Regions from separate parts of the Robertmurraya sp. FSL W8-0741 genome, predicted to be linked through region 2. Evidence: riboswitches for the same ligand, from Rfam matches in the RefSeq annotation. Region 2 holds a riboswitch; the other holds the start of a gene.

Region 1 (16,572 bases), 2.2 Mb from region 2:
CCAATAGCTGCTCAGAGGACGCAGCAACAGTTTCTGATGTTACGGTTACTTGACGAATTAGATTTGCCAGACTAGTACCCATTTCATTAAATGCCTCTGCAAGATCGCCAATTTCATCTTTGTTTTTAATTTTTATCGGGTCCATTGTTAAGTTTCCTTTTGCGACCTCTTTCACATTGTCTGTAACAAACTTCAATGGTTTTGAAATCATTCGCGAAGTAAGATAAGCAATAGACAAGCCGACGATTACTCCACCGATTAAGAAAGCAATAATTATAAACATACTGCGACTCGTTTCTTGATTTGCTACATCGCTAGCAGCCAGAGCGTTATCATGGTTATAGGCAACAAGTTCTTCAAGGGTAAACTGGATGCTTGAGAACATGTTATCCGCTTCACCGATCGTTGATAGAAGTCGAATGCCATTTACGTTACCGGTTCCTTGAACAATATTCATTTCGGTACCTAGTTCAATAAATTTTACATGAACGGCGTGATATCTTGCCCATTTATCTAGTAAAGTCTCGAAAAGTTGGCGCTCTTCTTCAGAGTTAATGGTAGCTTCGTAATTTGCAAAAACATGATCAATTTCTGCAAAGGTTTCATCCATTTTTTCTATTAGTAATGTAAGCTTCTTTTCATCGGGTTCAATAACATATTTATATTCGAGGGAAGCAAGGTGTTCCGTTAAGTAGTTAATGGTATTGATAGCTTCAACACTCGGCAGCCACACATTGGTAATTTCAGAGCTTCTTTTGCTGATGTTATTCGTTGAATTGATCGCGACGAAGCCTAAAATTCCCATAATTAATAGGACGGATGCAAATCCGATATACATCTTCTTGGAAACGGATAGTTTCAAATTGAGTTGTTTCATTTCTGGCAGTTTTAGCTTTGGTTTCTTTACCTTTGGCATTTTTAGTTTTGCTTTTTTCATTATTTGCTTTTTCATTCAAGTGCCCCCTATGTTTTTTCAGTTTTAAAGGTATGTAAATGCTGTTGTTTCCAATGTTCTCTTGTAAACAGCTAAAAGAATAAATGAAATGAGCTGAATATTAACATTGTTTGCCAAATTTGAAAGATAGTAACTTTATCTTATACTATTTTACTAGTAAATTAAAACTATTTCTATAGTATAAAATAGTACGAAAGTTCGGAATTTGTTTTAACAACTGATCATAAGTTTTTACAAATAGAGTCATTTCGTTGTATGATGGGGTTATGAAAGGGTGTTGGTAAGTGAAATTAATAAAGTATTTGTTGATCCCGCTCGTGTTACTTGGAATAGCCGGTTTCGCTGTCTACTATGTAGGTACAAATATGGCTTCGGAAAAATTAATGGATGTTGTGACTACAGAGCTGGAGAACAGTGGAGAGATAGACAACATAAAAGAAGTGATTGAGGGCGATCCGGAGCTGAAATCTTTTATTGAAGAAGCAAGTACTGCTGATGCCAAGGAACTGCCTTTCACAACGAAGGAGGAGGCAACGAGAGTTCTTGTTAATAAGGTCGGTTTATCGAGCCTCAATGAGATTCGTGTTAAAGTGCAGGACGGATCTGCTTCCAAGGAAGAGATTTTTCAAGAAGTGGAGAGCAAATTATCAGAAGAAGAGATTTTAGCCTTAAAGGTTATTGCTTATAAAGAATTGTATGGAAACTAGTCAGAGATTTATTGACTAGTTTTTTTATTGGGTTGCAAAAGTAGGATTTCATTTGCGTTTAATGTGTCTATTATCTTTGTCGAGCGCAAGCAGCCAGTCCTCCTTACAATAGGTCAACCAAGAAATTGCTATTGTCATTCAAGTTTCCTTTCTTAAAGACCTTTTAAGCTTGTACGGCGATGAACAAGCTGTCCTATGCTTTTGTGCCTTTTTTACATACGGCAATTCCGATTGGATAGTGGCGGCCTTCCCGGCCAGGTGCTGGTTCAATTAGCACGCCTTTTTGATAATAAAATTGCACTTCTTCGTATAAAGTAAAGAGGTTTTGAAATTCCCCTTCTGTTAATTGATGGACATGGAAGGGTTCGCTTGTCGGCATTCCCCGTCCTTGGCCAAAAGGGGTCGAAATAACTGCTGTCCCACCAGGTTTCAGCATTTGATAGATATTACGCATGAATATTTCTTCGTTATCCACATGTTCAAGAGTTTCAAAGCTTACGATCAAATCGAATTGTCCAAATCTTTCTGGGAGAGAGGGATCTACGCAATTTTCCACTTGAAAGGAAATCAGCGGGTGATAATATTTTCCCTTTGCATAGGCAATAGCTTCTGGGTCAATATCGACGGCGATTACTTCTGCAATGGCCTTTTTTGCTGCCACAGCCATGATGTTGCTGCCAAACCCGCTTCCACAAGCGAAATCTAAAATGCGCCCCTTGGCATAATGAATCGAAAAATGGTATCTTGCTAAATGCTCCAACAAAAGACCATTCATTTGCTTCATTAATTCTGGGATGACTCTTTCTCCAGTATATTTCATACTTCCTGCCTCTTTTCGCTTAATTCTCTCTATAATAGTCTCTCCATCTTAGCAAAGAATACTACATCCGTATAGAAATTCTAGCAAAATAGTAACTTCAACTCGCTGCGCCTTGTCAAGTGTATTCAGTCATTTTTGTTTACACTATCAAAAGATCTTTGAAAAGGCCATGTTCTATGATTTTTTCGCATTTCGTGAAATTCATGTCTTTAAAGCTGTGTAGTAAGGTGGAACAGCCCCGATGAAATGCTAGGAGAAAGCTTGTTTTCCCTACGTTTCATCGGGGCAGTGTTAAATGAGATGTTTTAGCACAGCTGTGAAAAAAGGAGACATGATATTAACGTAAGATTTTTTGCAGACCATGTCCCAACATATTAAAGGTGAAAATAACATAGGTCATAGCTAGAGCAGGGTAAAAAACGATCCACACAGGGCCGCGTATGTCTTTAAATGCATTGGATAAGAACGTAGGCCAAGAATTCGATGTATTCTCAAAAGTAAACACCCCGGCATCTACTTGTACAAACACTTGTGCGACAAAAACCCCTAAGAAGCCTAATTGACCAAGCAAGAACATAACTTTTCCTAAATCTCCCACTATGCTAATCAATAATTTACTATAAATAAAAGGCAGATAATATTTTTTAAAAAGCCTAAAAGGGGATACACCTAGAGAATTTCCACTTGTTACGAATTCCTTTTTAGAAATTTGATGAAATTCCAACTTGATCATGTCTGCGACCCTGCCAATCTCCATGGCTGCAATAATAAGCACAACGAAATATGGCCGAAATGCTGACATAATAAGTGGCGGTATGGTAACGAGCAAAATGACAACAATAATGGTCGGAACATATGAGAGAAAGCCGTTGAGCCCGTTCAGCAAAGCATTCGCACCAAGCCATTGTCTATGAGCAAAATAGGCAAGGGGAATGGCTAATAGATAACGAATCAAAGTGATTGAGAGAATAATTAACAGCGTTTCTTTCGCGCCCATGACAATTAAGCTCAGCATGTCTCGTCCGTCACGGTCTGTCCCCAATGGAAATTGTACTGAAGGTTCATAAGGGGGTGCGACCGGAATTTTGTTTTCGTCCCAAAGATAATCAATTTCCTGCAGTTCACCATCAATAAATGGTAAATATTCTCCGAAAAAGGTCATAAAAAGGAGAAAACATAGCATAATGCTTCCGATGGTTAATACCAGATTTTTTTTGCAAAAATTCAGAACAGTCATTGTAACGCTCCCGCTTTTTGTGGTAAAAGTTTATATTTCAATAGCTTGGATAGGACAATTGTTGCAAACATCATCAAAAGGTATGGCAGCATAAAGGCTAGGGCTCGAGGTTCATCAAATTCTTGAATACTAGTCAAGAGATGGTAGCCCGCTCCTTGGAAGCTGGCCAACTTTTGCATGATTGGCAAACTAGTTAACAGGTAAAGCATGACAAATTGAGTTTGATTTAAAATCGAATAAAGGCAATTCCAAATCATATGTTTGAGGATGTTTAATGTTGTTAAGCCCTTGGAACGAGCTGTTCGCAAATAGTCTTGGCCCATTTCATTTTCCAGTGCAGCAGATGTGAATTTCACCATATGGACCATTGGAAATACGGTAATGGCAATCATCGGAATAAGAAAGTTATACCAATGATCATTGCCATACAAACTGAATTTTGGAACACCTATGTAAAATAACTTAATCAATAAATATTGGAGGGCAATAAAAAGAAAAAAATCAGGAATGGAAGAAAAGATCCATGAAAAAAAAGCCTGGACTTTCCCGATAATTTTATCGCGAAAATAAAATTGTACGATTCCTAGTAAAGTACCAGCCCCCATACTTAAAAGCAATGCGGGTACGATAATTGTAAAATCGCGCAGTAATAGTTTTTGAACTTCTTCCAAAATCGGTACGCCCATACTGTTATTTCCGAAGCCTTTTTCCATACGAAAATGCTCAACGAAAGCAGCAATCTTCTCCTTATACAAATCGAATGTGAATGGAAAATCTGCAGTGAATACGAGTCCTCCATGATGCGTGATATCCATCTCTCTTGGCAGCAATAAGAGAAGCACAAACGCAAATATAATGATTAGAAAAACGAGTAAGCTCTTAATGAAATCCCAAGCCATGAGAACCTCCTTTTTAAAGTATGATTGTCTTCTACATATGAAAATGAGAAAGACATTATAAAGTATTTGAAAATGGTTTAATTTTAGAAAATTCAGTTTAGTTGATTTTCTCATAAAAACACAATTTTAGTCAAATTATCCCACATACAGCTATGCTAATGGGCTCATACTAAAATTGGTGATGTCAATGATATGTAGGTCTGATGAACAATTGCAACTGATGGTAGAAGAAGCACGGAAATGGACAAAGGCTGGAAAAGTGGCGGATTATATACCTGCCCTCGGTTTTGCAAATCCACATGATTTATCAATTGCGATCCATTCTCCTAATGGAGAATGTGTTTCAGCAGGAGATATAGAGAAGAAGTTTACGCTACAAAGCATTTCAAAGGTTATTAGTCTTGCCCTAGTATTAATGGAACAGGGAAAAGAAGATGTTTTTGAAAGGGTGGGGATGGAGCCGACGGGAGATCCCTTTAATTCGATTGCAAAGCTGGAAACGATGGCTGTTGCTAAGCCGCTTAATCCGATGATTAATGCAGGAGCATTGGTTGTAACCCACATGATTGAAGGAAATTCTGTCGATGAGAGATTGAATCGTCTAATATCATTTATTCAAACTTTATCCGCCGATTCAGAAGTGAATTATTGCAAGGAAGTAGCAAAGTCTGAATATGAAACCGCCCATTTAAATCGTGCTTTATGTTATTTTTTGAAAGAGCATGGAGTTATTCAAGAAGAGGTTGAACCATTAATTGATTTGTATACGAAACAATGCGCAATTGAAATGAATTGCCTTGACTTGGCGAGGATTGGTCTTGTTTTTGCGATGGATGGGAAAGATCCAGACACTGGAAAACAGTTAATGCCCTCTGCAGTTGCGCGAATTTGTAAAACGTTTATGGTTACTTGTGGAATGTATAATGCTTCAGGGGAATTTGCCATAAAGATCGGAATACCAGCAAAAAGCGGTGTGGCTGGTGGCATTATGGGGGCTGTGCCTGGAAAATACGGGATTGGCATATTCGGACCGGCTCTTGATGAAACTGGAAATAGTATTGCTGGAATCAAGCTGCTTGAGCTTTTATCAGAAAATTATCGCTTGAGCATGTTTTAGGCAATTGAACTTAAAACGGAAATGGGAATGTCATTCAATCTCCTGATATATTTATAGAAGAAATATGCTATGTTTTGGAGGTGAAATGGTAAAATGAATGTTAGAGCCACCTAAAAAAATGGCTTTGTGACAATGACTCATTTTCTTAACCTTTCAGCATAACTGAAAGACATGTGAAACCAAGGTTTCACACGAAAGGAGCCCAAAATCGTTTTATTCAAAGCCAACAATAGTAAAGAGAGAGAAGTGGGTATGAAAAACACGGAAATCGAGCTACATAATATAAGAAAAGCATTTGCTGATGGCTCCAAAAAGGTTCCGGTATTAAATGGGATCAGTGCCAAGATTGAAAAAGGCACTCTGCTTACGATAGTTGGGCCATCAGGATCAGGGAAAAGTACGATACTGTCCCTATGTAATTTATTACAAACTCCGGATGATGGCGAGATTTATGTGAATAAGCAGGAAGTTAGAAAATGGAATGTTCAGGAACTTCGGCGTTATGTGGGGATTGCTTTTCAGTCGGCGCCTATGACAAAAGGAACCGTTCTTGAAAACTTATCCTTGCCATTGAAGCTTCGTGGAGAGACGTTAGAAAATCCGGAAACCTATTTGGAGTATGTTGGTTTATCAGCGGAACTGCTATCGAGAGAGGCAAAGGAGCTTTCAGGAGGGCAGAGGCAACGTTTATCGCTTGCCCGAACATTGGTGAACAACTCCTCTGTTCTACTATTAGATGAAGTAACTTCCGCTCTTGATACTAAAGCTTCTCAAGGTATAGAGGAGCTGATTCAACGGATAAACAAAGAGCGTTCTGTTACGATTCTTTGGGTCACGCATGATTTGTCTCAGGCAGAAAGAGTCGGAGATGAAACATGGTTGATTAAAGATGGTCAACTTGTTGAAGGTGCACCAACAAAACAATTTTTTTCTGAGCCACAGGATGAGCGTACAAAGGACTTTTTAAATTTATTGAGGAGTAGCTTATGAATTTAACAGCAATTATTTTTAGTTTTGTCTTTGTTATTCTCGCTCTTTTTTTATCTAATGCTTTTAAACTAGGCCTAGGAAAAGATATTATCATTACTTGCGTTCGTGCAACCATTCAATTATTTATCGTCGGCTATATTTTAAAATTTGTCTTCGGTTTTGATCATCCTTTTGTCATCATTCTAATGCTTTTAATCATGATTCTAGTCGCCGCCAAAAATGCGGCTAAACGTGGGAGGGAAATCCCATATGCATTTTGGAAGATCTTCTTGACGATCGCGGTTGTGGAGATTATCACGCAAGGCTTTTTATTAGGATTAAAAATTGTTCCTGCAGAACCGCAATATATTATTTCCATCAGTGGCATGATCATTGGCAATTCAATGATTATAGCGAATCTTTTTCTAAATCGGCTAAAAGCAGAAATAGAAATGAGAAGAGAGGAAATCGATTTAGTTCTATCGTTGGGAGGCAGCGTTAAGCAATCGATTTTCCCAATTTTGAAGCAATCGATTCGTGCAAGCTTAATCCCGACAATTGAAGGACAAAAAACGATCGGTCTTGTCCAGCTCCCAGGAATGATGACCGGTCAAATTATTGCCGGCGCTGACCCCATACAGGCAGTCAAATTTCAATTATTAATTGTCTTCTTAATTATGTCGGCAGCGACTTTAACAGCGATCATTTTAGGTTTTTTAATCTATCCTAGCCTATTTAATAAAGAACAGCAGCTTGAAGTATTTTAATATAAGGCTTTGGTATGTTGATTTTTTTCATGGCATTAGAGGACCTTTCAGCATAGGTGAAAGGGGGCACACGAAATGAGTTAAAATCGTTTTATCAACAAGATTGTTTAACAAAGCCTAATATTAAAAGCCCATGCATCCAAATGCTTGATGTGGCGGGCTTTTTCTCTATGAACTTCTAGCATCCGGGAGTATCTGGGAGGAATATGGATGATTTATAAGGATACTCCACTTAATTTTGTACAGTTATTTCTGAACATACGTTTTTAACAGAATAAAGCTGTTTTTCGAGTTTGTTCATAAAGTTATAGAAGAGTATAATTAATAACCATGGATAAAATTTCAAAAAATGTCGTGCTGTTGCCTTAGAAAGTTAATAGAGGTGAAATAATGAGTGATGCAAAAATAGAAGTCCGGAATGTGACGAAGGTCTTCGGTAAATCTCCTCAGCAAGGAGTAAAAATGCTAAATGAAGGTCTTAGTAAAAAGCAAATACTTGAAAAAACCGGAATGACTGTGGGGGTCAATAAGGCGAGCTTCGAAGTGAGGAGCGGAGAGATATTTGTGATAATGGGCCTGTCGGGAAGTGGGAAATCAACATTAGTCCGAATGTTCAATCGATTAATTGATCCTACCGATGGTCAAGTGCTTATAGATGGACAAGATATTGTCAAGATGAAGCCGAATGAATTAAGAGAAGTACGACGTTCAAAAATAAGTATGGTCTTTCAGAGGTTTGCCCTATTTCCACATCGTACGGTTTTAAGTAATACAGAGTACGGTTTGGAAGTTAAAGGATCAGATCGAAAACAGCAAAGGGAAAAGGCGTTGGAAGCATTAAAGCTCGTAGGTCTCGAAGGCTATGAAAACAGTTACCCTAGTGAGCTTAGTGGAGGAATGCAGCAGCGGGTAGGTTTGGCCCGTGCTCTTGCGAATGATCCTGATGTTTTGCTTATGGATGAGGCATTTAGTGCTCTCGATCCGTTAATTCGAAAAGATATGCAAAATGAGTTGCTTGAACTGCAAGAAAAAATGGAAAAGACCATTATTTTTATTACCCATGATTTAGACGAAGCATTGCGCATCGGAGATAGAATCGCATTAATGAAAGATGGCTCCATTGTTCAAGTGGGAACGCCCGAAGAAATCCTTATGAATCCAGCAAACGATTATGTAGAGCGATTTGTTGAGGATGTTGACTTATCCAAAGTATTAACAGCAGCGCACGTCATGAAACGTCCAGAAAAAATCCTTGCCGATCGAGGATTAAGAGTCGCTTTACAAATTATGAAGGATGCGGGAATCTCTAGTCTCTATATTGTTGATAAAAAGCAAAAGCTTGTCGGAGCGATTACAGCTCAAGATGCAGCCGATGCATTGAAAAAAAATCAAAAAATCGAAGATATTATGATTCGCGATTTACAAACAGTCACACCTGATACATTGATTTCCGATATGTTTGAACAGGTGGCTACCGCCTCATTGCCCGTTGCGGTAATTGATGAAGAAGAGCGTTTAAAAGGAATCATCGTTCGCGGTGCTATTTTGGCTGCACTTGCAGGAGACGATATTCAATTAAACGGAAATGAGGTGAAATAAGTGACCTTACCAAAAATACCACTCGGCGATTGGGTCGATACATTTGTTGATTTTTTACAAGTACAATTAGAGCCCCTATTTGATTTAATAAGAGATGGAATCGGCGGCTTTGTTGAATTTATTGTTTGGATATTATCATCTGTTCCTGCTGCTATTCTTATTATCCTATTTACAGCACTTATGTTATGGGTCAGCAAGTGGACAAATGCTGTATTTACAGCAGTTGGACTTTTATTAATCTATAACTTGGGATACTGGGATGGGACCATCGACACTTTAGCGCTTGTGCTAACCTCAGTCGTTATTTCCATTATAATTGGGGTTCCAATCGGCATTTGGATTTCCCAAAATGATACAGCCCGAAATATTATTACACCAATACTAGATTTCATGCAGACGATGCCTGCGTTTGTATATTTAATTCCAGCCATTCTTTTCTTTGGCATTGGGATGGTTCCAGGAATTATTGCGTCGGTTATTTTTGCGATGCCTCCGACGATCCGCTTAACGAACTTAGGGATTCGTCAAGTGCCAGAGGATTTAATTGAGGCAGCAAATGCATTTGGTTCAACTACGAAACAAAAATTATTTAAAGTACAGCTTCCTTTAGCGACACCAACCATTATGGCAGGAGTCAACCAAAGTGTGATGCTGTCACTTTCAATGGTTGTCATTGCGTCCCTAGTTGGAGCACCAGGTTTAGGTGCCGATGTGTATCGAGCTGTTACTCAAATCAAGGTAGGAATTGGTTTTGAAGCTGGTCTGGCGATCGTCATTTTAGCGATTGTATTAGACCGGATTTCTCAAAATATAGGAATGAAAAAACAAAAATAGGGGGAGACATATTGATGTTTAAAAAGAAGTTTTTATTAGCATTGGCGCTTTTGTTCACAATGCTGCTTGCGGCTTGTGGTGGAAATGATGAAGGTAGCAAAAGTGGAGATGGAGAATCGGCTGACGGCGGTAATGAAGGAATCGGCGAGCAAGTAGATTATAAAATTATTGGAATTGAGCCTGGTGCAGGAATCATGCAAGCGACAGAGACTGCGCTAGAAGAATATGAAAATTTAGCGGACTGGTCTCTTGTTGAATCTTCTTCAGCTGCTATGGCTTCAGAGCTTCAAAAAGCTTATGACAAGAAAGAACCAATTATTGTCACTGGATGGACGCCGCACTGGAAATTCGCGAAGTTTGATTTGAAATATTTAGAGGATCCGAAAGGTGTGTATGGTGAAGCTGAAGTAATTCAAACGTTAGTACGTGAAGGATTGCAAGAAGAACAGCCAAGTGCTTACACTGTTTTAGACCAATTTTTCTGGACTCCAGATGATATGGCAAATGTCATGGTTGAAATTCAAGAAGGTGCTGATCCCGCTGAAGCGGCTGCTGCATGGGTAGAAGAAAATTCAGATAAAGTGGCTGAATGGACAAATGGTGCAGAAGAAGTTGACGGCGAAAAAATCAAGCTTGCTTATGTCGCTTGGGATTCTGAAATTGCAAGTACAAATGTTGTGGGGAAAGTATTAGAAAGCATCGGCTATGATGTCGATCTTCTACAACTAGATGCAGGTCCAATGTTTGCGGCAGTTGCTGAAGGAGATGCAGATGGAATGGTAGCAGCATGGTTACCAGGAACACATGCATCGTACATGGAAGAGTACGGAGATAAGCTGGTAGACTTAGGTCCAAACCTTGAAGGTGCAGCAATTGGTCTTGTCGTACCTACTTATGTTGAAGCAGATTCAATTGAAGATTTATAAGAATAAAAAAATGATGCTCAGAATTCTCTGGGCATCATTTTTTTATTGAAGGGGGAAAATAATGCTAGCTGAGACATACTAGGAGGTATTTTAGTGGACAAAGAAATGAATTACGGTAGTGACTACACATTTATTCCCGCCACTTCGATAGGAAGCGGAATTGGAATAGAAGTATTACCCGATTTGTATTCACATACGATTCAAATTGTAAACATCATTCTAGTCGGCACTGCTGACGCATTTGTTTTAGTAGATGCAGGAATGCCCGGAGCGTCGGAGGAGATCATTGCAGTAATTGAGAAGCGCTTCGGAATTGGGAGTCGCCCAAAAGCAATACTATTAACTCATGGGCATTTTGATCATGTTGGAAGTATTATTGAACTAATTGAACATTGGAATGTTCCCGTCTATGGACATGAACTAGAACTGCCATTTTTATCGGGAGAAAAGAGTTACCCTGAACCGGATCCAACAGTGGAAGGTGGAATGGTAGCGAAGATGTCGAAATTCTTTCCAAATGAACCAGTAAATTTAGGGAAGCATGTCCAAAAGCTACCAAATGATGGTACAGTACCATTTATGCCAGGATTTAAATGGATACACACACCTGGACATACGCCTGGTCACGTCTCACTTTTTCGAGACTCGGATCGGGCATTAATTGTTGGAGACGCCTTTGTGACGGTGAAACAGGAATATTTATATAAAGTCATGACGCAAGAACAAGAAATTAGCGGACCACCACGATATTTTACGAATGACTGGAAAGCAGCAAAGGAATCAGTGACACGGTTGCATGGATTAAATCCAACTGTTGCGGTGACAGGGCATGGACTACCGATGTCCGGAGAACTTTTAACTAAAAGTCTAACGAAATTGGTGCAAGAATTTGAGCAAATTGCTCTTCCGGACTATGGAAAATATGTTGATAGAGATGTACATTAGTTTTTATGCAAAATAAGATGAGCAAAAAGTCGATATTGGTGAAACGCATAAACTCGTTAAAAATGAGGCGGATAAAATCCGCCTCATTGACTAATTAATTAACGACTGTAACGGAGCAGGAATGCGTCCGCCACGATTGATCATCTTTTCAGAACTATAAGGGTTTACTCCCATGACAGGGGCTCGTCCTAATAATCCGCCAAATTCGACCATATCCCCTTCTTTCATGCCGGGAACGGGGATGATTCGAACAGCCGTTGTCTTTTTATTTATCATTCCAATTGCAGCTTCATCGGCAATAATCCCTGCTAATGTAGCCGGAGTAGCATCCCCTGTTAATGCAATCATATCGAGGCCAACGGAGCAGACGCAAGTCATCGCTTCGAGCTTTGATAACGATAGGGCATCATCCAGAATCCCACGAATCATTCCGTTATCCTCACTAACAGGGATAAATGCGCCACTTAAGCCACCAACATAGGAACTGGCCATCGCGCCACCTTTTTTAACGGCATCATTCATTAATGCAAGAGCTGCGATGGTTCCGTGCGTGCCAACTCGTTCCAAGCCAATTTCCTCCAGAATTTCCGCGACACTATCATTCATCGCATTGGTTGGGGCGAGGGAGAGATCCATGATTCCAAATGGAACGCCAAGCCTTTCGGCAACGACACGACCAATAAGTTCACCTGCACGAGTTATTTTGAATGCAGTTTTCTTAATGATGTCACTTACTTCACCAAGGTCTGCATGAGGGTATCGTTTCAATGCACTTAATACAACACCTGGACCACTCACTCCCACGTTCAAGACAACATCTCCTTCACCTGCACCGTGAAAGGCGCCAGCCATAAAAGGATTATCCTCAACAGGATTACAAAACACAACGAGTTTTGCACAGGCAAGACCATTTTGCTCCTTGCTTTTTTCCGCTGCCTCTTTAATAATTTCTCCCATCTTGCGAACAGCGTTCATATTGATGCCAGCGCGTGTCGTTCCTACTGAAACGGAGGCGCATACTCTTTCAGTACCACTTAAGGCGTCGGGCAGAGCATCCAGCAGCGTTTGTTCACCGACGGAAATGCCCTTATGAATGAGAGCTGAATAGCCACCAATAAAGTCAACGCCAAGAACGATCGCTGCTTTATCTAACGTTTTTGCGAGTTCGACAGCTTGTTCAACGGAAGCATGACCAAGAATTTCCGCAATCGGCGTAATCGAAATCCGTTTATTGATAATCGGAATTCCGAATTCTCGCTCTACCTTCTCAGCAGTGATTTTTAAATCCTTTGCATAGTAGGTAATCTTCTCATAAACCTTTTTATTCATTTGCTCAAAATTAGAATCTGCGCAATCTCGCAAGCTAATACCCATCGTCACTGTGCGGATATCAAGATTTTCCATCTGCACCATTCTGATTGTTTCCATCATTTCATTAACGGCAAAATTCATGTTCGTTCTCCTCTCTTACACTCGGTGCATGGCCTGAAAAATGTCTTCGAGCTGGACATTGATCGTTAATCCGAGAGCTTCCCCTAAATCGGCAAGCTTTTGTTGTAAAGCTTCCAAATCCTCATATTTTGTCACATCAATGATCATCATCATTGTAAAAAAATCTTGTAAGATAGTTTGACTAATATCGAGAATATTAATTGTTTCTTCAGCTAAGATCGTCGTAACTTTTGCAATTATTCCTACCTGATCCTTTCCAATTACACTGACGATGGCTCTTTTTTGTTCCAACTAAATCACCTCAAAAAATAGTATTAAAAAAAGAGACTGGTTTCCCAATCTCCATTAGACGTAGAATAACAAATGTTACTCTTCTGTCCTTTTGCCTGAGATTGTGAATCCTTCGGCGCCGCAAGGGTCTCTCCAGAAGCTGCTCCTGTTATAGTGTTACCCATAACATTCATCGCTAAAGTGAATCAATTTTAAAAATGATTCAATATGAAATTATTTTTAAAATATAACAATGTCTTGCCAAGAAATCAATGAAAAAATCTTTATTTCTCATTTTTTACATATTCATTAATGAACTTTTCAAGCTTTTGCATACCCGTTGTGTTTTTTAATTGCGGATCCTTTTTTAGCGTATCAAGGACACTTTCAATTAGAGAAAGACGGGGCTCTTGTCTATTGATTAATTCTTCATAAATGAAATCAAGTAACTCGAGCTGTTTCTTTGAACCAATATTTTGAGTAAATGGCTTTTTTAAGCTAAGGATGATGCGATGCAAAGCTTGTTGAAAGGCTTGATTATTCTTTTTTCCGTTCGGGCTCCACGCGTCTAGAAGTTCTGGTTTAAGGAGCTGTTCGCCAGAGTGGGAGACCTCTTCAATAATTTTAGCAATCCTGTTGACGCTGTAGCGGACTACAAGATGGATCGCACGTGGAGATTTTACAGCAATCGAATAATTTTTCAGCATATGGCTTAAAATGCCCATAAACATGCTGGCACAATCTAATAAATATGGCTTTTTATCCTCGCCAAAAATCGCTACAAATCGTTCAAATAACCAACGTAAGCTTTTAAAGGAGCCAATTTTAATAAATTGTTTAAGCTCCTCATCATTAGAAACGTAAACTTCTTCAAAAAGGGCTGTTAAATTATTGGAACGATTCATTTCGAGCTGCAGCTCCATTTGTTTTATAAAAATTTCTATATCTGAAGGATCTTGTCCGATTAGCAAATCGTTTCGTTCTTTTTCCATCTGTTTATAAAGGGTTGTGAAAAGAGCGATTAATAATTCGTTTTTAGATGAAAAATAGTTATAAAAGGTTCCTTTAGCAATGCCGCTATAATCGAGGATGTCTTGAATAGAGGTTGCTTGAAAGCCTTTATCGATAAATAGTTGATGCGCCATTTTAATCACATGCTGTTTTCTGTCTTTCATATTCATCACCTTTAATAGAGAGATTGTACCAAATGTCTAATTCGATAGTACATGATTTTGATTAATTCCTCAATGTGGTAAAAAATCTGGTTTTTTTCAATTGCTTTTTTTGAACGGCTGGTATATGATAAGTCTTATGTGAAATCCGAGTATAATATAATGTACTATACGTCTAAGGGGGAAACACAATGGATAACACGATTGGAAAGTCTAGTCGTCCACCATATGGCATCATTGCGATCTTAATGGTTGGTGCATTTATTGCGTTTTTAAATAATACGTTATTAAATATCGCATTGCCATCCATTATGGGAGAATTGAAAGTGGGTCCGTCAACCGTACAATGGTTGACGACAGGGTTTATGCTCGTTAACGGAGTATTAATTCCAACTTCCGCTTTTTTAATTGAAAAATATAGTGTTCGCCGTTTGTTTTTAGTGGCGATGGGTTTATTTACTATTGGCACAGTAGTAGCAGGAATGGCTCATGCATTTCCGCTTTTGCTGGCGGGACGGATGCTGCAAGCTTCAGGTTCAGCGGTGATGATGCCGCTCTTGATGAATGTGATGCTAGTAAGCTTCCCCGTTGAAAAAAGGGGAACAGCAATGGGGATGTTTGGATTGATCCTTATGGCTGCACCTGCAATTGGTCCAACATTATCAGGGTGGATTATTGAGCACTATGATTGGAGAATGCTTTTCCATTTCATTACGCCAATAGCTGCAGCAATTTTCATTCTTGGCTTTTTCTTATTGAAGGATAAAAAGGAAAAATCAAATCTTCACCTTGACCTATTTTCATTAATTTTATCAAGCTTAGGCTTTGGTGGAGTTTTATATGGATTTAGTTCAGCAGGAAATAAAGGCTGGGATAGTATCCACGTATATGGCGCGATTACAGTAGGGGTCGTTACATTAGTGTGGTTTATTCTTCGCCAAGCAAAATTAGAGCGACCAATGTTGAACTTCCATGTCTTTAAATACCCGATGTTTGCCCTTTCTTCATCAATTACGATGGTTGTCAACATGGCAATGTTTTCAGGAATGCTCTTGCTTCCCATTTATGTCCAAACATTGCGTGGGATATCGCCAATGGATGCTGGCTTATTAATGTTGCCGGGGGCGTTAGCAATGGCATTGATGTCACCAGTTACAGGAAGACTATTTGATAAATTTGGCGGAAAGATTTTAGCAATAATTGGGTTGAGCATTATGATCGTAACAACCTTTTTATTTAGTAAACTTACGTTTGAAACAGGTTATACTCATCTCATGATTTTACATGCGATTCGCATGTTAGGCATGTCGATGGTCATGATGCCTGTTTCCACTAACGGATTAAATCAATTGCCAAAACGATTCTATCCGCACGGTACGGCAATGAACAATACTCTTAACCAAGTGTCAGGTGCGATTGGTACGGCTCTGTTAGTCACTGTTATGTCAACCCGCACTGAAACACATGCAACAGAAATTGCGAAATCATTAACGACACAGCCGACAGAGGCAATGAAATTACAAATTGAAGCGCAAGCGATGTTAGAAGGGATTAATGATGCCTTTTTCATAGCTTCGATCATTACGATATTGGCATTTATCCTAGCATTTTTTATTAAACGTTCAACAGAATCGGAAGATCCCCAACAAGAAACAGCAAAACCGCAAGTAAAATCGAAACTTGTTGGCAACTAAGCAAACTTAATTTATATCAAGAGATACGGCTGTAGATAAACGGGAAGATCAGGTTTGTCTGCAGCCTTATTTTTGTTGCGCACCGACAAACATTTCGAGGGACGAGAAAGTGCCATAGTCACAAGCACGACTATGCTTCTTCTTTTAAAAATGGCGCACGATAGGCATTGGTTTGCTGTTTATCATAAACCAAAGGCTCACTGGACTAA
Region 2 (16,572 bases):
GCGTTGTATATGTAAAAGGGTGATGTTTTTGAAGGAAGTGTTATCACTTTATAGCCAATCGATTCTATTTGTGTTAAAGAATATAGAAAAAGAAAAGTCCGTTTTGGGCTTTTTTCTTTGCACTGTGTTCGAAATCAACAGGATTGTATTAACATTACAGAGACGCATAAACTAAAAAGAAAATCGTACGTAGACTGTCTAACCGAGACAAAAGTAACAAATTGTAACAATTTGAAATATAATTGAAACATTTTTACTTAAATATCGTATTATTAATGTATATCGTTTTTTGAATGGGGGGGTAGATATGTGTATATATTGGCAAAACGAGAAGTCGGCTCAAGAAGCTGCGTAATTATCCTGTTTTTCATAGTGATATTCCTATTAGTTGCTTGTCAAAGGAATGAGCAAACGAGTCCATTACCACCAGCAAAAGACGGGGTAGATATGGAAAAGGATGTGAATGGAAATCGAGATTTCTCGATAGAACCTCTTGATGTTGAGGCTGGTTCTTTTCATTCCATTGGCGGTTGGCTCAATGATGAGACCATCTTTTACATAACTGATTCGAGTACTGGTTCAAACGTGTATACACATCATCTAAACAATGGAGATAAAAAGCTGCTCTTCGAAGGCAACTCCCCCATTGTTTCTACATTAGTTAGTCCCTCAAGGGAATATTTGCTTATACACTCAGCACCATCTTCAAATGAAGCATCACTCACCATTATTAATAAGGATGGGGAAAAAATCATGGAAGAAAATCTTCCTTCTTCCGAATTGAATATTCAGTGGAACCCATATGATGAAGCTTTCATCCTTATTACAGCGTTCACAGTGGATTGGGATTTCGCTGTTTGGAATCTTAATCTGGACAATCATACGTTGTCACAGGTGGCTCTTCCACAGCCTTTTGCCTATTGGACTGAAAGGCAAAAACTTTTATATTTAAATTGGGATTTGGATAGCCCGTCCTTAGATGCCGATCTTGTCGCCTATGATTTGCAAACGGGAGAAAGCAACGAATTGTTAAGCGATGTTTTACAAATCAGTACATATCGCGATCTTATTGTAGTAGTTAAGGTGGATGAATTGGATGAAAAAAAGTCTGAGTATTTATTTCTGACAAACGAATTTGACGGAGATTTTTCCTTTTCAGCCCCCCATCTTTCTAGCTATTCAGAATGGGTTGTCCCTTTTTCTGATTATAATCGAAAGACGGATTCCTTCCTAACTTATCAGCCTTTATATTCAGTTGAAGCCGATGTTTATAACGAAGGCTTTCAACTCGTGAGATATCATCTAGATACTGGTGAAAAGGAAATTATGATGGAGGATATGGAGAATACCCCAATTGCTTGTTCTCCGAATGGAAGTAAGTGTTTAACGGGATTTTACTATGAAAAATTGCTTGATTTGGAAAATAAAAAAGTTCATTCCTTGGTGGAAAGTGAGCAATAGAAAAGATGGCAAATGAAAAAGGACTGCTCCCAGTCCTTTTTTGTTTGAATTAATGGCCAGTAGGAAATCCATTTTTCAAAATAGTCATGATCGTGAACCATCCAAAAACAAGAAATGTCCCTGCGCCAAATAATAAGCCTAGTCCATTTTTGTTTTTAAGAGCAGATAATGTGCCATATCCAGCAAGTATTGCTACTAAGCCAAAAATGATCATTAATCCCATTGTATAGCCCCCTTTAAGTTTTTAATTATCAGTTCTTAAGCTTTGTTAGATATGGATCTAACATTCATTATGATTATACCCATAATGAAAATCGTCAATCTCTATGTAAGATTTTAATATCATTGCATCCGTTTTTATTTTATAGGTTTTGTTCAAGTTTGTCGAGGTCTAATCATGACACTTCCATGAATTTTACAGAGGTTCTTGGGAAAGAGCTTGAAAACAAGCGTTGCACCAATTACGATGTTATATGTAAGATAGTAGTGTATTTTAATAAATGGAGGTGTATAGATTGAACTGGGAAAAGTTGCCACTTGGTCCGTTACAAACAAATTGTTATGTACTAGCAAACAGCAAGAAAAATTGTATCATCGTTGATCCAGGAGAAGAAGGAGTGCGGTTAACCAATCATCTTCAACAAAGAAAGCTAACACCGCAAGCGATTCTTTTAACTCATGCCCATTTTGATCATATTGGGGCAGTTGATTATATACGAAATGCTTACAATATTCCCGTCTATCTACATAATAAAGAAAAGAACTGGCTTATCGATCCCACTTTAAATGGCTCCCATTTATTTATGATGGGGGAAATTAAGATTAAGGAAGCAGATCATCATTTCAGTTCAGAATGTGAAATGACAGTAGGGGATTTTATATTTGAAGTGTTTGAAACACCAGGACATTCACCTGGCAGTGTTTCTTTCTATTTTAAGGATGATGGAGTGGTTGTGTCAGGAGATGCTCTTTTTCAGGGCAGCATCGGAAGAACGGATCTTCCGGGCGGGGATCATACGCAATTAATGAAAAGTATTCATGACAAATTACTCGTTTTACCTGAAGAAACTCAAGTGCTTCCAGGACATGGGCAGCCTACGACGATTGGGGAAGAAATGGATAGCAATCCATTCCTTAATGGTTTTTAAAGACAATTACCTCTTTTTTTGCGATAAGAAAAGCCCTTCTCAAAGGAGAAGGGCTTTTCTAGGGGATGTTCTATTCATTCAATGGGAGGGGATAAGTTTTAGCTACTATTAAAAGGATATTATAAAGTTTTCACTGTGTCAATAGTGTAAAACGAAAGGGGGAAAACGATGCTCTCATATGTAAAAGAATTAATTAAAGCTCGACCGGAGCAGATGATTACCTATGCGGAGTTGATCGGAGAAGCGCTCTATCATCCACAATGGGGCTATTATATGAAACAAGGTGAAAAAGTTGGTAAAAAGGGAGACTTTATTACAACGAGTAATGTTTCCGATATATACGGCCGCATTATGGCAAAATGGTTCTTGAAGCTGAAAGCAGAACGGCAGTTGCCTGGAGTTGTATGTGAGCTCGGAGCTGGAAACGGTCGTTTTGCAGCGGCTTTTATTGCGGAATGGAATAAAAGCTGTGATGAGCACTTGTCATATTATGTTGTAGAGACAAGCCCCTATCATCGAAAACTTCAAAAAGAACTACTTGGTACAAGTATCCAGCAGGTTGAAAGTATAGATGCCCTAAAGCCTTTTAACGGTTTCATTTTTTCAAATGAATTATTCGATGCCCTTCCTGTTCATGTTGTCGAGTGTCATCATGATCTTCTTTTTGAAGTGATGATCACGGTTGAAAACGATCAATTAATGGAAAAACGAATTCCTTTAAATAATAACGAGATTGGAATGTTTATGAAGCAAAGTAAGCTCAAGCTAAATCATAAGCAAAGAATTGAAATACCTTTAGCAATGGGAAGAATGATTGCTCGCATGGCAGATGTAGTTGAGAGCGGCTGGTTTGTGACAGTGGACTACGGCTATAGTGATGAAGAATGGGGAGAGGCGTTTCATCGTGAGGGAAGCTTAAGAGGATATTATCAGCATGAACAAATACGAGATGTTTTGAAATTTATTGGTGAGATGGATATTACAAGTCATGTTCATTTCGATTCACTAATACGAATTGGCGAAAAACATGGATTGGAATTTGTCAGTAAGCAAAGACAGGACCAGTTTTTAATATCGATTGGGATTCTTCAGGAGTTGGAGAATCATGTTGATCCTAATCCTTTTTCAGAAGTTAGCCGCCGCAATCGTGCCATTAGGAGCCTCATTATGCCTTCAGGAATGAGTGCCTATTTTCACGTTGTAGTACAAAAAAAAGGTATATAAAAAAGCGATGGTATTCCATCGCTTTTTTATATTAAATATGAGATAAGTGCCTGCTTCGCTTTTAGTGGCCCGCTCCAGGAGTCATTAGGAATGTCGTATAGTAGGTAAATCCTACAAAAAAGACAGTTAAGTATGCCCCAAAAATATAAATATACATACGCTCAGTTAGTTTTAGGTAGCTTAACAATACGAAAAATCCTGTTTGACCAAAGAAAATTAGAGATGTTATGTACATATCGCCCAAGAAAAACATAACGGCAAAGATGCCAGTCCAGAATCCCATTACTCTGTACATACGATCCATAGATATATCCTCCCTTTTCCTATAAGTCCATCACTACCATATTATAAGTAAACGGCAATGAAAAGTAAATATTAGTTTGTTTCAAAAAAGTGAACGCATACATGTATGTAGCAAAATCTAGCTTCAGCAAAAAATGTCAGAAGGCTAGATTTTGTTGGGTTTGAATATAGTGCACCTATGATTCATCTTGTGGTGGAACATTGAAAAGGATACTCCTAGTTTGAAACTAATGCATGATAAGAGCAGGAGTTGCATCCGTGCAGCATATTTTCTTTTTCTATTAATTCTACTGAGTCAAAAAGAGCTTCAAACATTCCTCTTAAGAATTCATAGTGTGTCTCACAGATCGTTTTTGTATGCTCTTCTGCGACTTCTTTAAATGGACAATTAAAAATTTGGAAAAATATTTTGGTATTATCTTCGTTCGTTTCAAATTCTGGATAGAAGCCTGCCATCGTCGCTGCACTTTTAAGGAAATGCAGCTTTTGTTCAAATGATAATTGATCACTTTCTTGGTTGCGCTTCATCTCTTGCTCGATCATTTCAGTTCCAAATTTTTTCCCTGTTGCATACAAAGCTATTTTACCAGCTTCACCAAGACCTACAAAAGTTTCCATAGCAATTTTTGAAAGCAATTAGTAATCTCTGAAAGGAAAATTCAATTGAATAACATCTTCAGAGAGACGATACAATCTGCTCGGTCTTCCGCCTTTGCCTGTTTTCTTTGTTTCTGACATCAGCATATTGACGTCTTCAAGCTTTGATAAATGTAGTCTTGCCACATTCGGATGGATGTTGAAATTATCTGCAATTTCTTGAACGGTTACATCTTGATGCCTTTTTGTAATGTATTGGTAAATATAGTAACGAGTTGGATCAGATAGTACGTTCGTTATTTTTAATGTCTTCTCCACAAATTTCACCTCGAGGCGCATGATTTATTCCATTATAATACAGTAATCATTAGTTAACACTGTAATCACTATAAGTTTAGAAAATGTTCACATTTACATGTCAAAATCATGAACAGATCTTTATTAATTATAGGTCAGTGTTGATTTTTGGATCATTTTCTCTGGTGCTGAGGATCTGGTCATAAAGGCTTTAGTCGTTGGGCAATGAACATGCGGCTGAAATTATAGACATTTTGTGAACTGGCAATTTTTTTGCAGGAAATGTGAGAATAACGTCGAATTAGCTAAAGTATATCAATAAAAGGTGGTGTTATTATAGTTGAAATCAATTGAAATGATTGCCGACAAAATTGTAAGTGATGCGGTTAAAAACCATGCATCAGACATTCATATTATTCCTCGGAGAGACGATACGCTAATCCAATTAAGAATGGCGAACAGATTAATTCCAAGATTTCATTTGCCAAAGGAAGATTGTGAAAGGTTGGTCTCCCACTTTAAATTTACCGCATCGATGGATATCGGTGAAAAAAGACGTCCCCAAAGCGGAGCATTTTCTGTTAAAGTAAATCAGAAATATGTTGGACTGCGCTTGTCCACATTGCCTGCCAATCAAAAAGAAAGCCTCGTGATTCGCCTTCTCCCTCAACAGCAACAAATTCCCTTTTATAAAATTTCCCTTTTTCCTGCAGCAACGATGAAACTTCTAGCGCTCTTAAACCATGCACACGGTTTAATCCTTTTTACTGGACCGACTGGTTCTGGAAAAACAACGACATTGTACTCCTTATTAGACGAATCCTCCCACATTTTTAACCGCAGTGTTATCACACTAGAAGATCCCATTGAGAAAGAAAATGAATCAGTTTTGCAAGTTCAAGTGAATGAAAAAGCAGGAGTAACCTATTCAACCGGTTTAAAAGCCATATTACGCCATGATCCCGATATCATTATGGTGGGGGAAATTAGGGATAGTGAAACGGCAAAGATTGCGGTTAGAGCTGCGCTTACAGGACATTTAGTCCTAAGCACGATGCACACACGAGATGCTAAAGGAGCTATTTATCGTTTATTTGAATTTGGGGTTGAACGAATTGAAGTAGAGCAAACACTTGTTGCGGTTGCTGCACAAAGGCTGGTGGAATTGGAGTGTCCATATTGTGAAAGTGATATTTGTTCACCCTATTGCTTTTCTAGCAGTCAATTAAAAAGAGCGAGTATTTTTGAGCTACTGACCGGGAGAGAGTTAATGCGTGTCATACACGGACAAGAAACGAATTCTTATAAAAATCTGAAAAGCATTATTAATAAGGGAATTGCTTTAGGTTATATTAAGGAATCTGAATATGAAAGATGGATCATAGATGAAGAATCATAAATGGAGAATGAAGGAACAGGCAGCATTTTTAAGGAAGACAGGTGAGCTTTTAGAGCGAGGCTATCCGTTGGCAGAAGCGATCCGTTCATTAACCTATCAAATGAAAAGCAGGCAAAAGGAAGACATTGCTCAAGCGTTACTCCATTTACGAGAAGGCCATCCTTTTCATCAAATTCTTCACAAGTTAGGCTTCAATCAAACATTAGTTGGATATGTTTATTTTGCTGAGGAACACGGTTCATTGGCTGATGCATTTCGTGAAGGCAGCACGATGATTCTTAAAAGACAAGACGACGTTGAAAAGCTAAAAAAACTGCTTGTCTATCCAACGATACTGATTGCCGTCACTTTATTTCTTTTTTTCTTTGTGGAAAAAGTATTGCTCCCCCAATATATCTTGTTGTTCAGCTCCATGAATTTAAAACCTAACATATTCATGAGAATGGTTTCGTTTATCGGAGAAGCTTCTCCATTCTTCGTCATCCTTCTTTTACTATGTTTGCTCCTCTTACTTAGCTATTACTTCATGACTTTTAGAAGACTTCTTCCCCTCAAGCAAAGAGCGCTTATTGCTAACATTCCATTTTTCGGCTCATTCTATCGTTTGTTCACAACGCATTATTTCAGTGTGCAGCTCAGCTATTTACTAGCTGGCGGCCTTTCTATTCATGAAGCACTGAAAGTGTTTGAAAAATATGTGCAAAGCCCGTTTTATAAGCAAATTGGGCAAGAGATGCAGCTTTTTTTAATGAGAGGGGAATCATTTGAGGCCGTTTTAACGCATTATGATTTCTTTGCAGGAGAGCTGTCGTTCATTGTTAAACATGGTCAGGAAAATGGGAAGCTCTCAGAGGAACTTCTTTTCTTCAGCAAGCATTGCCTTGAGAAGCTGGAGAATAAAACAGAAAAAGCGTTTAAAATTGTTCAACCAATCCTATATTCACTCATCGGACTTATTATTGTTTCGATGTATTTAGCGATACTGTTACCAATGTTTCAACTGCTGGATGGATTTTAGAAAGGAGTATTTTTGATGAAAAAAATTTTAAAACAGGATGGCTTTACCTTAATTAAGGCAAAAGATAGTCAGGATCGATGTTTAGCTGTCAAAAAAATACACGAGCAAAATGCGTTCACATTAATAGAAATGATGATCGTTCTTCTTGTCATTACCGTCTTATTAATAATTACAATTCCCAATATTACGAAGCATAATTCTACCATCAATACGAAAGGCTGTAAGGCTTTGGTAAAGATGGTGGAGGCACAAGTACAAGCATATGAAATGGATAAAAAAACAGTGCCTACTAGTATGGAGGTTTTACAATCGGAAGGATACCTAAATGAAGAGCAGGCGACGTGTTCAAATGGAGCTCGAATTACGATTGATGCAAAAGGCGAGGTAAAGGTTACAAGTGGGACTTAAAAAGATGAAGGGTAAGGAGCAGGGGTTTACCATGCTGGAGGCGTTGTTTGTGTTGAGTATATTTTTGCTCATGATATCTATCTCATTTCTTTCCTTAAAGCCCCATCATTTCCAACAAGAGAAACAGTTGTTTTTCTCACAGCTAAAGGCTGATTTTCTTTATGCACAACAATATGCAATCACCAATCAAAAGCTTGTAAGAGTCAATTTCATAACCGCGGAAAATTATTATTATATACGAAAGCAAAATGGTGAACTTCTTCTCAAACGGGAATACGCAGATAACATCATGGTCAGAGCTGGTTCGCAAAATCTCCACTTTTATTATCATTCGAATGGAAATATTAGCACGATCGGGGCCATTTACATTTACATTGGGGAAGATGCTTATCAGCTTATGTTCCAATTAGGTCGGGGGCGGTTCTATGTTAAAAGGATGTAGAGGCTTTTTCTTAGCTGAACTTTTTCTCTCCCTAACGGTCTGGATGTTAATGTGTCTTACACTTCTTCCTTTATATTTACATGTTAGTAAGCAATCGTTAGATATCCAAAAGGAAATCTCTGCAACTCATTTAATGTACGAGGTGCTTCAACACTATCTACAGGACGGTTTTATGGAAAGTGGCATAATCCATAGAGAAAATGAATCTTTCCGTATTCATTGGGAGACAGGATTGAATTCTCCGATAAAGGTGTGTATTAAATATGAAAACTCTTTTGCAGAAGAGAGGGAGAAATGCGAACGACTTGAGTGAGAGTGGTTTCACGATGCTAGAGATGCTTTTTTCATTCTCGATCTTTTGTTTAATGATCTCCTTCCTGCCGCTATTATTTCAAATTATTTTTTATGATCATGCGGTGGAGGCTAGAATTCAGAAAATGGAATGGGAGTTATTTATCAGTCAAACGAAGAAGGATATTCAATCAAGTGATCACGTTGAGGTAGTAAATGGTGAATTAATTTTAATAAAGGGAGAAGAGAGCATTTCCTATCAAAAATATCAAAATGTTTTAAGAAAACAGGTAAATAGGAAAGGACATGAGGTTGTTCTTCAAAATGTTGCTTCTGTCACTTTTTCAAAGGAGGAAAACGCAATCACAATAGAAGTGAAAGACTTATTTCACCACTTTAATCAGGCGACGATCTTTTCTTTTATTAGCTCTGTAGAGAATGGGGTTGAAGAAGAATGAATGCACGAGGATTTACCTTTCCTGTAACCCTTTGTATTTTGCTTTTATTTTCATCCTTTTTAGCTGTTCACTTTCAGCAATATGTGATGGAAAAAAGATTTCAATTTGAACTTGCGGAGTTTGAGAGAAACCAATTTATGTTTCTCCAATCTTTAAAAAAGGTTGAAATATTGTTAATTACAGAAGAGCAATTTAAGAAAACGGGGCAATTCCATTATGAAAACGGCACTGTTACGTACCAAATCGAAGAACTTGACCCTGAGCAACTGCAAATTTCATTTCGATTATTTACTTCATCTCAAGGGGAACTTACAGGAGTAGGGTATTTTGATCAGGAACTGCAAAAAATGGTGAAATGGACGGAACGAAACTAAGCTCTTTAGCAAATTTCTGTCTACTTTGTTGTTGGTGGTAATAGAATATTTATTTTCGGATATACTGCTACTGACAATGAGTCTGTTAGGAGTGCCGATAAAGTGAAAACAAATGATTATGTAAAGTATATTACAGAAACAGTCGTGAAATATATTGACCAGCCAAAAGACGAGCGAATAAAGATTAAGCAAGAAAGAAAAGGTGGCAAGGCAAGCTTTTGGTACCGTTGGTTTGGTCTCCTGCCGTATGCATTTATAAGCATGAAGAAGAAAAGAAGATAAAGTCCCATTGAAGCAAGGGACTGGAGAATGAACGCATTTTATACCATTCGATTTTTTGCTGCCTTTTGCTGACAAGCTGTGTACATCACTTATATACTTATATAGTGGTGTACTTTTTTGTTTGCGTTGGTTCTAAACTGATCGCATGTTCTACTACAACCTTAAGTGAAACGATGAGAGTTTGAAATATGTACTCTCGAAATGATTGAATGAATGGGTGCAGCGGCAAATCGTATTGGAGCAATATATTATCGAACATATAATTTGTTATGCGAAAAAATGCCATTTTTCCCATAAAAGGATAGATGAAATGGAAGTGTTCGTCTATCCTTTTTCTATGTTTTAATAAAATGTGTCTGTTTCAATTTTAATGACATAACTTAATTATTGATTTAAATAAAAAATTTGCGTAGCTTTTTCCTTATACTGCCCGATCGGTCAAATAAAAGAGACCTCCATTGACGATAGAAATTTTCACATTAGGCTCGTATTGGTCTTGAAGGGCCTTTTTTTCATTCTCATATGTTTCGCCTTTTTCATCAACTTCTATTTCCTCGTAAAAATGTTCCAGCAGTTGTAAATCTTTATTCCAACGCTCCCTTGCTTCCACAGCCCAATTGTCATCCTCCTGTTCAATTTCTCTCACTAATTGATTTTTAATTCTTGAAACACCGCTTTTCGGCATGATAAGCGGTGAAAGAGTAAATGAATAATCAGGGATTTTCGGTGTAAGTTGTAAATTTAGAAGACGATCATGGAAATTTTCTACAATTTGTCCATTGATAAGCTGCAAACCAAGTGATTTAAACACATCCCTTTTTCGATCACATTGATAAGAGATGCGAACATTAAGACCTAGCCACGGTTTTAATGGAACTTGCTGACCTGATGTAAAGCGATGATTTTCGTATAAACGAATGTAAGCAGCCAAGTTTTTCGTTGATTGAAAGATTTGGTGAAGGCGAGGGGAGCCAAAATGAATGACTTCTCCTTTAATATGCTCTGGCGCTGCTTCTTGATTGGTGATAAAGGTCAGTTTCATCGGATTGGGTACTCCACCTGTTTTTTCTAGATAATGCCAGTAAAACGGTCGATTCATCAGTTCCTTGTCTAATTCAATCGTTAATTGCACCGTCATATACCCTTTTTCTTCCTCGATAATCTCACAGCCGTTGGCCTGAAAATAATTTTTAAGAAACCGTTGAATTTCCTGCTGCTGCATTCGTTTCACTCCCCTTCATTTCTTCGGCAAATTGAATCATTGAAGCAAGATTATCCATCTTAATTTTCATTTCTCCTTCTGAGGTAGAGTGGCCGAAGATATCGATTAAGTAATCCTCAAAGTTGCCGAACTCAAGCTTGGAGAGAATATCATCAAGTTCGCCCACGACTTTTTCAAATAAAGAAATTTTTTCGTGCAGAAGCTTTAATACATGCTCTTCCACCGTTCCTTTAGTTGCGAAGTTATAGATGTGAACATCCTTCTCTTGACCAAGGCGATGAACCCGGCCAATTCTTTGTTCGAGCCGCATCGGATTCCAGGGTAAATCAAAGTTGATGATATGATGACAAAATTGAAGGTTAATCCCTTCTCCACCTGCTTCTGTCGCGATTAATACCTGTGCGTGTTTTTGGAACAATTCGCGCATCCAATCCTTTTTTCCGCGCTTAAATCCACCTCTAAATGGAACGGAAGTAATGCCATTTTGTTTTAAAAACCATTGAAGATACATTTGCGTTGCCCTATATTCAGTAAAAATGATCACTTTATCATCAATATTTCGAATCAGCTCGAGAGCCTTTTCTGCTTTTGAATTCCTTTGGATTGCCTGTACCTTTTCCGCGAGTGTTTGAATTTGCTGCTCGTATGCAGGACTTGGTGACTCCTGTTTCGCAAGCATGTTTTTCAAAGTTACGAAGACAGCTTCACGGCTGCTGCATGCTTCCCTTTGCAACGTCATGATTGAAAAAGCGCTCGTCGCCATCCAATTATCCTCACTCCTTAGCTCAGAAATGGCATCATACAATTGCTGTTCTTCCTGTGAAAACTCGATAGGAATTGTTTCTACATGCCGATCAGTCCATTCAATGCCGGTGTCTGCTCTGCGATTGCGAATCATCACTTTATTGACTAATTGTTTTAAATGCTCATTATCATCTAATGAACGTGAATTTCTTTTATATTTTTCATAAAAAGCGGACTCATTCCCTAAATGTCCAGGTTTTAATAGGGAGACAAGATTAAAGATTTCACTTATGCGATTTTGGATAGGAGTGGCTGTTAATAAAAGACAAAATTTCTTTTTTAAACTTTGGACAAATTCATAGTTTTTCGTTTTATTATTTTTTAGTTTATGAGCTTCATCGATAATAATTAAATCATAATCCTGTTGGAAAATGATGTCGCGATGAGGATTGCGCTTGGCTGTGTCGATCGATGATACGACGACATCATATTGCTCCCAAACGTAGCTTTTCTTTTGGGCGACTGCTGGAATATAAAATTTACTCGTTAGTTCATTGGCCCATTGTGTGACAAGGGATGCAGGGACTAAAATTAAGGCTTTTTTTACGAGCCCTCTAATCATATATTCTTTTAAGATTAGGCCTGCTTCGATCGTTTTTCCTAATCCGACCTCATCGGCTAATATGGCTTTCCCATTCATATCTTCCACAACTCGCTTTGCTACTTCAAGCTGATGCGGTAATGGTGTTAGCTGAGGGAGATGTTTTGGAGCCTGTAAGCCCTCAAAATCATCAATGACCGTGTGTTTTTCCACTTCGATTGCCAGTTTGTATAAGTCCCAATTCCCCCAAGGACCGTCATCTTCAATTTTTTGAAAAAAACCATCTGCCCATGATGTATCGAATTGTATTTCTACCGTCATAGTATTTGCTCCTTTTAACTCGTGTTTTCTGTGAATAAATGAAATGATTATGAACTCTTGTTTTCGAAACTTTGTCATATGTCAGTGATGACTTTTCGATTATTTTCTCTCTGATTCCATGGAAAACCTGTTTTCTTATGGCTTTTTAGCATAACTGAAAGGTATATGAAACCTTTGTTTCATACATAATGATTCTTAAATCACTTGCTCAACAATATCGTAGCTTTTCAGAAAAAGATATTGCCCTCATATTATGTACATGGTAGGATGTATTTGAAAGTTAGAAATTTTGTCACATGTTGACTATAAGCGAACGAATATGTTTTTTTTAGGATAAACAATCGTTATGATATGAATGAATATATGCGCAAAACAACAAAATGTTCGTTTTTATGTGATACCTCTTTTGTAATGATCTCGATTTATTCGTATTAACTCGTACTTTATAGTATGACCAACTGGGAAAATTTTATAAACGCGGATGAGAACAAGGGGAGAGACTACGTTGTAGCGCCGAAGGAGCAAGCATGAATTTGTGAATCTCTCAGGCAAAAGTACACTTGTTTGACGCAACTCTGGAGAGTGCTTCGACAGGAAGAATGAAGCCACCAAAGGGGAAAGCTTACGGGGTGTTCATACAGCATGAAGACTCAAGTAAGTAAACTTTCAGGTGCCAGGACAGAGACCTTTCTTTTATGAAAAGGGGGAGCTCTGTCCTTTTTTTCTTGGACAGAGATATAACGTTTGATTTTGAAAATGGTCTAGCACCAGCGCCAATCGCCTAGCAAATTTCAGGTCCTTTCACTGCGATAAGTCAACTATGAATCGCTTCACGATTCAAGTTTCCTTTATCTAAAGTCGAAGCTCTTCCAGTTTGTACGGCGATGAGCAAGGCGCTTCCGCTTTTCGATTAAATTTCGCTTTTTTAAGCGGGTTTTGATAAATACCAAGTAAAAATAAGAAAGGGGATCATGTAATGTCTGAGCTAAAGCGCACTCCTTTATTTGAGGTTTACAAACAATATGGGGGAAAAACAATTGATTTTGGCGGATGGGACCTTCCTGTACAGTTTTCCAGCATTAAAGAGGAACATGAAGCTGTTCGAACTAAGGCAGGATTATTTGATGTCTCTCATATGGGGGAGATTGAAGTTAAAGGTCCAAACAGTCTTTCTTATCTGCAAAAAATGATGACAAATGATATTTCAAAGTTGAGTGCTGGTGGTGCTCAATATACCGCTATGTGCTATGAAAATGGTGGCACAGTGGATGATTTACTCGTTTACAAACTAGGGGAAGATGATTATTTACTCGTGGTAAATGCGGCAAATATTACGAAAGATTATAATTGGCTAGAGAAGCATGTCGATGAAGGGGTTACGCTCAAAAATATCTCTGAGAGCATGGCTCAGCTAGCATTACAGGGACCAATAGCAGAAAAGGTATTGCAAAAGCTGGCAAAGGAAGACCTAAGTAAGATTGGCTTCTTTAAGTTCCAGCTTGAAGTGGAAATAGCAGGAAAGAAAACGCTTGTCTCTAGAACTGGCTACACTGGTGAGGATGGCTTTGAAATCTATTGCGCGAGTGAAGATGCTGTTCTGATTTGGAATGAAGTTTTAGCAGCCGGACAAGATGACGGAGTTTTGCCATGCGGCTTAGGGGCAAGAGATACGTTGCGTTTCGAGGCAACTTTAGCTCTTTATGGTCAAGAGCTTTCACCGCGAATTTCACCGTTAGAAGCTGGGATTGGATTTGCCGTAAAGCTTAATAAAGAAGCTGATTTCTTTGGAAAAGAAGCGTTAAAGAAGCAAAAAGAGTCCGGTGTTCCTCGTACATTAGTTGGTATTGAGATGATCGAAAGAGGAATTCCACGCCATGGCTATCCAGTTTATATCGATGATCAAAAAATTGGCGATGTGACTACTGGTACTCAATCACCTACATTAAAGAAAAATATTGGCTTGGCACTTATTGAAAGTAAATTTGGTGCGCCTGATACAGAAGTGGCAGTTGAAATTCGCGGCAAGAAAGTAAAAGCGAAAGTGATCCCAACTCCATTTTATAAACGAACTCGTTCTTAAAAGGAATGAAAACTAAATTTGCCAGGAAAAGAAAGGGGAATCCGCAATGAAGCATCGTTACTTACCGATGACTGAAGCCGACCAAAAAGAAATGCTTGATACGATCGGTGTTTCTTCCATTCAGGAGCTTTTTGATGATATTCCGAAAAGTGTTCAATTTAAGGGAAACTATAATATTAAAGCAGCAAAATCGGAATCTGCACTATTGAAAGAATTGACTCGATTAGCTAATAAAAATGCTGATTTAAAGTCTCATTCTAGTTTTCTAGGAGCAGGTGTATATGATCATTATATGCCTGTTATCGTCGATCACGTATTATCACGTTCAGAATTTTATACAGCCTATACACCGTATCAGCCAGAGATTTCTCAAGGTGAATTACAAGCCATTTTTGAATTTCAGACGATGATCTGTGAACTGACAGGAATGGATGTTGCCAACTCTTCTATGTATGATGGTGGAACGGCTCTCGCCGAAGCAGCCATGCTTAGTGCAGGTCAAACACGCAGAAAGAAAGTACTGGTCTCCAGCGCGGTTCATCCAGAATCAAAAGAAGTCGTGAAGATGTACGCAATGGGACAATATATCGAAGTCATTGAAGTTCCGCAAAAGGATGGGATTACCGATCTGGAAGCGTTACAGTCAATGGTTGATTCGGATACTGCAGCAGTGATTGTGCAATACCCAAATTTCTTTGGCCGACTTGAGCCGCTGGCAGAGATAGAAGAGGTTGCCCACGAACAAAAAGCGATGTTTGTTGTCTCTAGTAATCCATTAGCTCTTGGTGCCTTAACTCCTCCTGGAAGGTTTGGTGCAGACATTGTTGTAGGGGATGCGCAGCCATTTGGTATTCCTACAGCATTCGGTGGTCCGCATTGTGGTTATTTTGCTGTCACGAGCAAATTGATGAGAAAAGTACCAGGCCGTTTAGTTGGACAAACGACTGACGATGAAGGAAGAAGAGGGTTTGTTCTTACTCTTCAAGCGCGTGAGCAACATATTCGTCGTGATAAGGCAACGTCAAATATCTGTTCGAATCAAGCGTTGAATGCATTAGCTGCATCTGTAGCGATGACCGCTTTAGGAAGAAAAGGCGTGAAGGAAATGGCGCTACAAAACATCCAGAAAGCCCATTATGCAAAGAAGGTCTTGCAAGAAAAAGGGTTGGAGATTGTTTTTGACGGTCCATCCTTTAATGAGTTTGTCGTAAAGGTTTCAAATCCTGTGAAAGAAATGAATCAAGCCCTCCTGCAAAAAGGAATTATCGGTGGTTACGATCTAGGTCGTGATTACCCTGAGCTCGAACAGCACATGTTAGTAGCGGTTACAGAGTTGAGAACGAAAGAAGAGATCGATACATTTGCGCAAGAAATGGGGGATTTCCATGCATAAAGAAGATCAAGCCCTTATATTTGAACTTAGCAAGCGAGGCAGAGTTGGTTACAGCCTTCCAGAAATGGATGTTCCAGAGGTTGATGTGAACGAGCTTTTACCGGAAGGCTATTTACGAGCGGAAGAAGCGGAATTACCGGAAGTATCGGAGCTCGACATTATGCGTCACTACACTGCGTTATCGAAGCGAAATCATGGGGTCGATTCTGGTTTCTATCCACTCGGTTCTTGTACGATGAAATACAATCCGAAAATTAATGAAAATGTAGCTCGCTTTAATGGCTTTGCTCATATTCATCCATTGCAGGATGAGAGCTCTGTCCAAGGTGCCTTGGAGCTTATGTATGACCTTCAAGAGCATTTAATTGAAATCACAGGCATGGATGAAGTTACGTTACAGCCTGCAGCTGGTGCCCATGGAGAATGGACTGGCTTAATGATGATTCGCGCTTATCATGAAGCAAACGGAGATACGAAACGAACGAAGGTGATTGTTCCTGACTCTGCAC

Evidence for each region. Region 2 has a riboswitch for glycine ahead of gcvT (glycine cleavage system aminomethyltransferase GcvT). Riboswitches for the same ligand answer to the same signal wherever they lie in the genome.
Region 1: it holds a riboswitch for glycine, as region 2 does, so the genes downstream of both, NST02_RS20605 (ACT domain-containing protein) here and gcvT (glycine cleavage system aminomethyltransferase GcvT) in region 2, are expected to answer to the same signal.

The regions. Positions count from the first base shown of each region.
Region 1 is NZ_JBBOQG010000001.1:4,215,297-4,231,868, reverse strand. Features, by position in the region: gene NST02_RS20670 (methyl-accepting chemotaxis protein) at 1-952, opposite strand, end outside; gene NST02_RS20665 (hypothetical protein) at 1,240-1,662, shown strand; gene NST02_RS20660 (class I SAM-dependent methyltransferase) at 1,856-2,482, opposite strand; gene NST02_RS20655 (ABC transporter permease subunit) at 2,820-3,719, opposite strand; gene NST02_RS20650 (ABC transporter permease subunit) at 3,716-4,618, opposite strand; gene glsA (glutaminase A) at 4,806-5,735, shown strand; gene NST02_RS20640 (ABC transporter ATP-binding protein) at 5,988-6,725, shown strand; gene NST02_RS20635 (ABC transporter permease) at 6,722-7,471, shown strand; gene proV (glycine betaine/L-proline ABC transporter ATP-binding protein ProV) at 7,862-9,070, shown strand; gene NST02_RS20625 (ABC transporter permease) at 9,071-9,904, shown strand; gene NST02_RS20620 (glycine betaine ABC transporter substrate-binding protein) at 9,919-10,830, shown strand; gene NST02_RS20615 (MBL fold metallo-hydrolase) at 10,924-11,775, shown strand; gene NST02_RS20610 (PFL family protein) at 11,866-13,227, opposite strand; gene NST02_RS20605 (ACT domain-containing protein) at 13,243-13,518, opposite strand; glycine riboswitch at 13,592-13,664, opposite strand; gene NST02_RS20600 (TetR/AcrR family transcriptional regulator) at 13,782-14,672, opposite strand; gene NST02_RS20595 (DHA2 family efflux MFS transporter permease subunit) at 14,861-16,363, shown strand.
Region 2 is NZ_JBBOQG010000001.1:2,022,357-2,038,928, forward strand. Features, by position in the region: gene NST02_RS09740 (M14 family metallopeptidase) at 1-15, shown strand, start outside; gene NST02_RS09745 (YqgU-like beta propeller domain-containing protein) at 310-1,461, shown strand; gene NST02_RS09750 (DUF2759 domain-containing protein) at 1,511-1,684, opposite strand; gene NST02_RS09755 (MBL fold metallo-hydrolase) at 1,977-2,609, shown strand; gene NST02_RS09760 (class I SAM-dependent methyltransferase) at 2,778-3,833, shown strand; gene NST02_RS09765 (DUF2626 domain-containing protein) at 3,895-4,137, opposite strand; partial or broken gene NST02_RS09770 (helix-turn-helix transcriptional regulator) at 4,353-5,051, opposite strand; gene comGA (competence type IV pilus ATPase ComGA) at 5,371-6,429, shown strand; gene comGB (competence type IV pilus assembly protein ComGB) at 6,416-7,447, shown strand; gene comGC (competence type IV pilus major pilin ComGC) at 7,460-7,855, shown strand; gene comGD (competence type IV pilus minor pilin ComGD) at 7,860-8,297, shown strand; gene NST02_RS09795 (hypothetical protein) at 8,281-8,610, shown strand; gene comGF (competence type IV pilus minor pilin ComGF) at 8,561-9,046, shown strand; gene comGG (competence type IV pilus minor pilin ComGG) at 9,043-9,420, shown strand; gene NST02_RS09810 (YqzE family protein) at 9,523-9,702, shown strand; gene NST02_RS09815 (YqhG family protein) at 10,124-10,924, opposite strand; gene NST02_RS09820 (DEAD/DEAH box helicase) at 10,893-12,590, opposite strand; glycine riboswitch at 13,072-13,160, shown strand; gene gcvT (glycine cleavage system aminomethyltransferase GcvT) at 13,567-14,670, shown strand; gene gcvPA (aminomethyl-transferring glycine dehydrogenase subunit GcvPA) at 14,717-16,063, shown strand; gene gcvPB (aminomethyl-transferring glycine dehydrogenase subunit GcvPB) at 16,056-16,572, shown strand, end outside.